Regions from separate parts of the Aeromicrobium sp. SP1 genome, predicted to be linked through region 1. Evidence: riboswitches for the same ligand, from Rfam matches in the RefSeq annotation. Region 1 holds a riboswitch; the other holds the start of a gene.

The links. Region 1 has a riboswitch for cobalamin ahead of ACT26F_RS05305 (VWA domain-containing protein). Riboswitches for the same ligand answer to the same signal wherever they lie in the genome.
Region 2: another riboswitch for cobalamin. It lies ahead of ACT26F_RS15265 (prenyltransferase/squalene oxidase repeat-containing protein); the one in region 1 lies ahead of ACT26F_RS05305 (VWA domain-containing protein).

What each region holds. Positions count from the first base shown of each region.
Region 1 covers NZ_JBQVVK010000001.1:1,077,616-1,081,995, forward strand. Annotated here, with positions in the region: gene ACT26F_RS05290 (precorrin-2 C(20)-methyltransferase) at 1-26, shown strand, start outside; gene cobM (precorrin-4 C(11)-methyltransferase) at 325-1,083, opposite strand; gene cbiE (precorrin-6y C5,15-methyltransferase (decarboxylating) subunit CbiE) at 1,080-2,267, opposite strand; cobalamin riboswitch at 2,304-2,435, shown strand; gene ACT26F_RS05305 (VWA domain-containing protein) at 2,527-4,380, shown strand, end outside.
Region 2 covers NZ_JBQVVK010000001.1:3,129,430-3,133,809, reverse strand. Annotated here, with positions in the region: gene ACT26F_RS15270 (hypothetical protein) at 1-283, opposite strand, end outside; gene ACT26F_RS15265 (prenyltransferase/squalene oxidase repeat-containing protein) at 292-1,818, opposite strand; cobalamin riboswitch at 1,898-2,032, opposite strand; gene ACT26F_RS15260 (acyl-CoA dehydrogenase family protein) at 2,151-4,046, shown strand; gene ACT26F_RS15255 (hypothetical protein) at 4,163-4,380, shown strand, end outside.

The sequences.
Region 1 (4,380 bases):
GGACCCCGCGCTTCGTGGAGCGGTGACCTACGCACCTCTGGGTCGTGTTTGGGGTGCGCAGGTCACCGCCGGCGGGGTCCGGTGGTGCGGTGGTGGGTGGGGCGGTGAGTTGTGTACCTCTGGGCCTCGCTTGGGGTGCGTAAGTCACCGCCCGCGGGGGTCCGGTGGTGTGGTGGTGGGTCGGGCGGTGAGTTGTGTACCGCTGCGCCTCGTTTGGGGTGCGTAAGTCACCGCCCGCGGGGGTCCGGTGGTGTGTTGGTGGGTCGGGCGGTGAGTTGCGTACCGCTGCGCCTCGTTTGCGGTGCGTAAGTCACCGCCCCCGCGTCAGCCGCGCTTGAGGGAGCGGTCGCGGGCGGGGTCGTAGAGGTAGGAGTCGGCGCCGCGGACGTCCGAGGCGAGGGCCGGTCCGACGAGGATGACGGCGCCGTGCCGCAGGTCCGCGGCCTCGACCGCGTCGGCGATGTCGGCGAGGGTGCCGCGCAGGACGACCTGGTCGGGTTGGCTCGCGTGGAACACGACGGCGACCGGGCACGCCGGCCCGTAGTGCTCGGCCAGCTCGGCGGAGAGCTCGCGGATGCGGGTGATGGCCAGGTGCAGGGCGAGCGTGGCACCCGTGGCGGCGAACGCGGAGAGCTGCTCGCCGGCGGGCATCGCCGTCGAACGGGCGTGGGTGCGGGTGAGCACGACCGACTGGGCGACCTCGGGGACGGTCAGCTCAGCCCCGAGCAGGGCGGCGGCCGCCGCGTAGGCGGGAACGCCCGGGCACACGTCCCACGGCACGCCGTGTGCGTCGAGCCGGCGTGCCTGTTCGTGCAGGGCCGAGTAGACCGACGGATCGCCGGAGGTCAGCCGCACGGCCGTGAGGCCCGCGACGTGGGCGTCGACCAGCTCGGCCGTGATCGCGTCGAGGTCGAGGTCCTGCGTGTCGACGAGGCGGGCGTCCGCGCGGCAGTGGGAGAGGACCACCGCGTCGATGTAGGTCCCCGGGTACAGGACGACGTCCGCGGAACCCAGCAGGTGGGCGGCGCGCAGGGTCAGCAGGTCGGCGGCGCCGGGTCCCGCGCCCACGAAGTGCACGGTCACGAGGGGTCCTTCCTGACGGTCCACTGGGTGATCGAGCGTGCCGGCTTCCAGCCCGAGAACGAGCCGAGCCGGTCGACCTGCTCGACCGAGAGTCGGGTCAGCTCGCCGCCGAGGTCGGCCTGGGCGTCCTCGACGAGGCGCACGGTCTCGCGGGCGACGGCGTGCGCCACGAGGACGCCCCCGGGCCGCAGCGCGGACCAGGGCGCCGCGATCGCTGCGGCGCTGATCCCGCCGCCGAGGAAGACCGCGTCGGGAACGGGGAGGTCGGGCGAATCGAGCGCATCGGGAGCAGCGCCGCGCAGGACCCGGATCCCCGGGACGCCGAGGCGCAGCGCATTGGCCTCGATGCGGTCGGCCCGGTCGGGATCGCGCTCGATCGCCCACGTCGTGCCGGTGCCCGACGCGAGCATCCACTCGATGCCCACCGAGCCGGCGCCGGCGCCGACGTCCCACAGGACGGCGCCGGGGAACGGCGAGAGCCGGGCCAGCGCCGAGGCCCGCACGTCGCGCTTGGTCAGCTGGCCGTCGTGGTCGAAGAGGTCGTCGGGCAGACCGGGGGCGGTCGGCCGAGCAGGACCGTCGCACTCGATCGCGAGCACGTGCAGGCGAGGCGGCGTCTCGTGCCACGCGTCGGCGGTCGCGGTGATCCGCGTTTCCGCCGCGGCACCGAGGTTCGCCAGGACGGTGAGCCGGCTCGACCCGTAGCCGAGGCTCGCGAGCAGGTCGGCGACGCGGCGCGGGGTCGTCTCGTCGGTCGAGAGCACGAGGATCCGGCGGCGGGGAGCCAGATGGCGGGGGAGTGTTCGCGGATCACGGACCACCGCGACCGTCTCGGCGGGCCACGTCATGCGGGCGCCGGCCAGGGCCACCGACGAGACGGCGGGCTCGACGCTCACGGCGCCGGACCCCACGACATCCTCGATCGTGGTCGCGATCCCGGCGACGAGCGGATCGCCCGAGGCGAGCGCGACGACGGTGCCCTCGAGGCCGTCGAGCAGGCCCGGAAGGCCTTCGCGCAGGGGCGCCGGCCAGGGCTCACGACGCTGTCCCGCGACCGCCGGGACCATGGCCAGATGGCGTTCGCCACCGAGCAGGACGTCGGCCGCGAGCACCTCCTCGCGCAGCGCGGGGGCGAGGCAGTCCCACCCGTCGGCGCCGACACCGATGACCCGGATCCGTGACATGGCCGCCACCGTAGCCGCCCCGATCCGTGCGTAGACTGCTCGGGTCAGGCCCGAGGTGCCCCTCCGGGGGAGAATCGGGAAACTGGTGAGAATCCAGTACAGGGCCCGCTGCGGTGATCCGGCTTTCGCCGGTAAGTCCGAAGACCGGCCTCGGTGCCTGAGGACGCCCGCGATCGCGCGCGTCTCCAGTTGGCACAGAGCGCGGGAGCCCCGAATGCCACAGCAGTATCCGTTCAGTGCTGTCGTCTCCGCAGACGACATGACCCTGGCCCTCCTCCTCGTCGCCGTCTCCCCGGAGATCGGCGGCGTCCTCGTCCGAGGCGAGAAGGGCACCGCGAAGTCCACCGCCGTGCGGGCGTTGGCCGCGGTGCTGCCGCCGATCCGCGTCCGCGAGGGCGACCGGTTCTCGGTCGACCCCGAGGACGCCAGCCCGTTGTCACCCGACGCCCCGTACGGGCCGGCTGCCGTGGTCGAACGCCCCGTGCGGCTCGTCGAGCTGCCCGTCGGCGCGACCGAGGACCGCGTGCTCGGCTCGCTCGACCTGCAGCGCGCGCTCGGCGACGGCGTGGCCCAGTACGAGCCGGGCCTGCTGGCGCGCGCCCACCGCGGGATCCTCTACGTCGACGAGGTCAACCTGCTGCACGACCACCTCGTCGACGTGCTGCTCGACGCGGCGGCGACCGGCCGGGCGAGTGTCGAGCGCGACGGGGTGTCGGTCGAGCACGCCGCGCGTTTCGTCCTGATCGGCACGATGAACCCCGAGGAGGGCGAGCTGCGGCCGCAGCTGCTCGACCGGTTCGGGCTCGCCGTCGACGTCACCGCACCGAGTGATCCGCGGGCCCGCGCCGACGTCGTCCGTCGCCGCATCGCGTTCGACGCTCACCCCGACGCGTTCGTCGCCGACTTCGCGGAGGCGGAGTCCGACCTGCGCGATCGGATCGTGGAGGCGCGGGACCTGCTGCCGAAGGTCGGACTCGAGGACGAGACCCTCCTGCGGATCGCCGAGGTCTGCTCCGCCTTCGGCGTCGACGGCCTCCGCGCCGACATCGTGATGGCGCGTACCGCCGTGGCGCATGCCGCGTGGCAGGGCCGCACCGACGTCACGAACGACGACCTGCGCGTCGCCGCGAGGCTCGCCCTGCCGCACCGGCGGCGGCGCAACCCCTTCGACGCGCCCGGTGTCGACGAGGAGCAGCTGGACGACCTCCTGCCGCCCGACGACGAGCCGGACGGACCTGACGAGGATCCCGGCGGCGACGACGGTCCCGACGGGGGAGCCCCGCCGCCGTCCGGACCCGAGGACGGCCCCGACGAGGCGCCCACGCGGGAGCCGGGTGACACGCCGACCGAGGCTCCGGCCGCACCGTCCACGGTGGCCGCGCCCGTGGGCCAGACGTACCGGACGAAGGTCCTGCGCGTCGACGGAGTGGGTGTCGGGTCCGCGGGCCGCCGGTCGCGCGCCGTCACGGACCGCGGACGCCGCATCGGCGCGGCTCCCCGCGGCACGACCGACGGCCCGATCCACCTCGTCGAGACGATCCGCGCCGCGGCGCCGCACCAGACCCGTCGAGGACGTCTCACGGGACCGCTGGACCTGCGGGCCGACGACCTGCGGCGCGCCGTCCGCGAGGGTCACGAGAGCAACCTCGTCCTGTTCTGCGTCGACGCCTCCGGGTCGATGGCCGCGCGCCGGCGGATGGAGGCGGTCAAGACCGCGATCATGTCGCTGCTGCTGGACGCGTACCAGCGGCGCGACAAGGTCGGGCTCGTCACCTTCCGCGGCAGCGGTGCCGAGCTCGCGCTCCCGCCCACAGGTTCCGTCGAGATCGCGGCGCGGCGACTGCGGGAGCTGCCGGCCGGCGGTCGCACTCCGCTCGCCGAGGCTCTCGCGACGTGCGCCGAGGTCGTCCGGGTCGAGCGGCTGCGCGACCCGCGTCGCCGGCCGTTGCTCGTCCTGGTGACCGACGGGCGGGCCACCAGCGGCACCGACGCGGTCCCACGATCGCAACGGGCCGCGGCCCACCTGGCCGACGCGCGCGTGGACACCGTGGTCGTCGACTGCGAGACGGGGCGCTTCGCCCTCGGCCTCGCCGGAGTGCTGGCCGGGATCCTC
Region 2 (4,380 bases), 2.1 Mb from region 1:
AGTAGGCGTCGGCCGGTGGCGTCTCCGTGCACGGATCCGAGGCCGGTGAGCCGTCGATCCGACACACGAACCCGCTCGCGAGCGCGGCATAGGTCAGCGCGTGCCCGGCGTCGACGAAGTTGTTCGCGGCGACACCGCCGCCATCGGCGTCACAGCCGACCGACGCGTTGACGACGACCGTCACCCCGGTGCCCCCGGAGCACGCGGCCGCCTCCGCCGGGGCCGCGATGCCCACGCCGCCGGCGGCGACCCCGAGGAGGGCCGCCGCCAGCAGGCGACTCATGCGAAGGGTCACTTCACCACCGTGAAGGTCTTCGTGCCGGTGCGGTTGGCGAAGGCGCCCTTCACGACGACCTTGGCCTTGCCGAGCTTCGTGCCGACCTTGAAGCGGTACGTGTAGGTGCCGCCGGGCGAGGCCACGCCCGACTTCACGAGCGAGCCGCGCACGAAGATACGCACGGGCTCCCTCGCGGCGAGGCCGGAGACCTTGACCGTCTGGACCTTGGTGCGCTTGACCTTGGCGGCGGCGAGCTTGACCCCGACGGACTTCGCGGCCAGGACGGTCGCCGTGGTCGAGCCGGCGCGGTTGCTCCGCGAGCCGGTCACGGTGACGGTCCGGGTGGCCGTTCCCGCGGGCGCCTTCAGCGCGACGGAGACGGTTCCGCCCGCCGGGACCGTGCCGCTCACACTCGTCCCGCCGGAGATCCGCGCCGTGTACTTCTCACCCGCGGCGAGTCCGGTCGCGGTCGCCCTGACGGTGCCGCCCGCGGTCGTGAAGGTCGCGGGCTGCTTCACGGTCACCGAGCCGGCCGGCAACAGCGCCTGCAGGCCCGCGGCCGCCTGGCTCGTCGCGAGGATCCACGAGCCGAGGTCGGTCGAGCCGATCCCCGAGGACTTCGCGGAGGACAGGCCGTAGTCGTCGTACGCGATCGCACCGGCCTGGGTCGCGAGGTGGGCGGACCCGTCCGCGACCGACTCGGTGACCTGGTGCGCGAGCAGCCAGGCAGCGGCCGAACCTGCTGCGCCCTGCTGGCCGACGAGCGCCAGCGCGCTCGCCGCGAGCCCGGTGGAGTTGGAGTTCGAGCCCCACTCGGAGCCGAACGAGCCGTCCGCCTGCTGCGCCGCGAGCAGTGCCCCGGTGGCGGCGTCGACGTCGTCCTGCAGGTTCGCGTGACCGGCCTCGTCCGCCTCGACGAGGGCCCGCAGCGCGGCGGCGGTCGTGTCGACGTCGATGATCGCCGGGCAGCTTCCCGTGTAGTCCCGGAACGAGCCGTCGGCGCACTGCTGTCCCAGCAGCGACGTGATGGAGGCGTTCGCCTTGGCGCTGTCGGCATCGACGAGGGCGCGCGTGACGTAGACGTGGTTGAGGCCGCCCTCGGCCCCCGTGGTGATCCCGCTCGTGGCGTCGGTCGCGGTCTCGACGTCGCCGATCAGGTCGCGGCCGTCCACCGCGTGCGGGTCGCCGCCCGTGAGGTCCACGGCGAGGGCGAGCTTCGCCTTGCGTCCCGGCGTCGTCAGGAAGTCGTCGCCGTGGGCGACGACGGCGTCGACCATGCGCCCCTGCAGCGGCTCCTTCGTGCCGAGATCCGCCAGCGTGAAGACCACGTCGAGGCTCGTGCCGTAGTCGGGGGCCGGCAGGCCGGTCGACCAGTCCGGGTAGACGATGACGTCGTCGACCAGCTGGTCCTCGAGCCACCGGGCGGCCGAGTAGCTGTAGGTGTTGGGCGCCGCCGTGGCGGCGGGGCTGACGGCGACGGCCGTCGAGAGGGCGACCGCACCGAGAGTGGTGGCGGTCAGCGCACGGGTGCGCAACTTCATGGGGGGTCCTTCCCGCTGCAAAGGCGGGAGGTGGAACGCCGGTGGGCCGGAGTCCGTCCCGCTGTGTTCCTCGACAGCGCGTGGTCGGTCCCGTCAGGCAGGTCTTCCGGCTGCCCCCGAAGGGGATCACGGTTGCGGGTCAGCGCCGGATTCGCACCGGCTTCCCCTGACACTGCGGGAATTTGTTGAGTTGTGAGCACGTGAACTGTAACAACGACCGACCCGCGGCCACGCGGCGAGGACGGATCCTTCGGCATTGCGGTGACCAGGGCCACCGCAACGCATCAAGATCCGTCCCCCTGTGGCGGGCCCGCGCCAGTAGCGTGGCCGCCATGACTCTCGGTGACGAAGTGCGGCGGGCGATCGACGGCAAGTGGCGGCACGTGCGGGAGCAGAGCCGGGCCGAGCTCGCCACGATGGACCTGGCGTACGACCACTCGCTGTCCCTCGACGAGGCGCGCGACCGGGTGCTCGGGCAGATGCGCGGGCTCGTGCCGACCGGCATCCCGGCCGCCGGCTTCCGCACCGAGAACGGCGGCACGGGCGATCCCGGCATGGCCGTCACGGGGATCGAGATGCTGGCCCAGTTCGACCTCTCGCTCATGGTGAAGGCCGGAGTCCAGTGGGGGCTCTTCGGCGGTGCGATCGAGAACCTCGGCACGCAGCGACACCACGAGGCCTACATTCCTCCGCTCATCTCCCTGGACCTGCTCGGCTGCTTCGCGATGACCGAGACGGGCCACGGCAGCGACGTCCAGAGCCTCGAGACCACGGCCACGTACGACCCGGCCACGCTCGAGTTCGTCGTCCACTCCCCCACGCCGTCGTCCCGCAAGGACTACATCGGGGGCGCCGCGCAGCACGCCCGCGTCGCCGCCGTGTTCGCGCGCCTGGTCACGCTCGGCGAGGACCACGGCGTGCACTGCTTCGTCGTCCCGATCCGCGACGAGGACGGGGCCGACCTGCCGGGCGTCACCACGAGCGACTGCGGGTACAAGGGCGGCCTCGGCGGTGTCGACAACGGCCGGATCATGTTCGACGAGGTCCGGATCCCGCGCGCGAACCTGCTGAACCGGTACGGCAACGTCGCCGAGGACGGCACCTACACCTCGCCCATCGAGAGCGGCAACGCCCGGTTCTTCACGATGCTCGGCACGTTGATCCGCGGCCGGGTCAGCGTCGGCGGGTCGGCCCGCGCCGCGGCCGAGGTCGCGCTCAGCATCGCCACGAGATACGCGCTCGAGCGACGTCAGTTCGAGGGCGCGCCGGGCGAGGAGACGGTGCTCCTGGACTACCGCGTGCACCAGCGCCGGCTGCTCCCCCTGCTCGCCGAGGCGTACGCATATCGGTTCGCCCAGAACCAGCTCGTCGCCCGCATGGACCGCCTGCAGACCGAGTCCGAGCCCGAGCCGCACGCCCAGCGGGAGCTGGAGGGCCGCGCCGCCGGCCTCAAGGCGATCCAGACGGCGTTCGCGACGCGGTCGATCCAGGAGTGCCGCGAGGCGTGCGGCGGTGCCGGCTACCTCGCGGAGAACCGGCTCACGACGCTCAAGGCCGACAGCGACGTGTTCACGACGTTCGAGGGCGACAACGTCGTCCTGCTGCAGCTCGTCGCGAAGGAGCTGCTGACGTCGTACGCGAAGGACGTGCAGGGTCTCGACCCCGTGGCCATGGTGCGGTTCGCCGCGGGCACGGTCGCGGACACGGTCAAGGAGCGCACCGCCGCCGCCCAGCTGATCCAGCGCCTCATCGACGCGCGCTCCGGCGACGCCGACGAGCACGACCTGCTGCACCGCGGCACCCAGCTCAACCTCTTCGAGGACCGCGAGCAGCACGTCATCGAGACCGCCGCCCGCCGGCTGCGCCGGGCCGGGAAGGACCGGGCGAAGGCGTTCGCGGTCTTCAACGCGGCGCAGGACCACGTCCTCAAGATCGGTCAGGCGCACATCGACCGCGTCGTGCTCGAGGCGTTCACGGCCGGCATCGCCCGCTGCGAGGACGAGCAGGCCGCCGACCTGCTGCGCGACGTGTGCTCGCTGTACGCGCTCACCGTGATCGAGCGGGACAAGGCGTGGTTCATGGAGCACAACCGCCTCTCCGACGACCGCGCCAAGGCCGTCTCGCGCGAGATCAACGCCCTCCTGGACCGGTTGCGCCCGCACGCGCTGACCCTCGTCGAGGGGCTCGGCGTGCCCGCCGAGACGCTGGACGCCGCCCTGCTGGGGTGACCCACCCCCGGAAACGGGGGGATGGTGTCCGAAACCGGGTCACGCACGCCGGAAAACGGTAGTCGCCGTGTCAGACTGCTCGTGCTCTACTGCTGCCACATCTACTCGGGGAGATCATGAACCGACGCCTGTCCTCGGCCGCGCTCGCTGCCGCCGCCGCCCTCACCATCTCGCTCGCCACGCCGATCGCCGCCCACGCGGACGAGTCGTCGACGCTGAGCCGCTCCGCCACCTCCGGCACGGTCGCCTCGGCCGCCGTGACCCCGGCCGTCGTGACCTCGGGCTCCGCCCGCCTCACGTCCGGCGGGACGATCACGAGCAGCACCTACGTGTA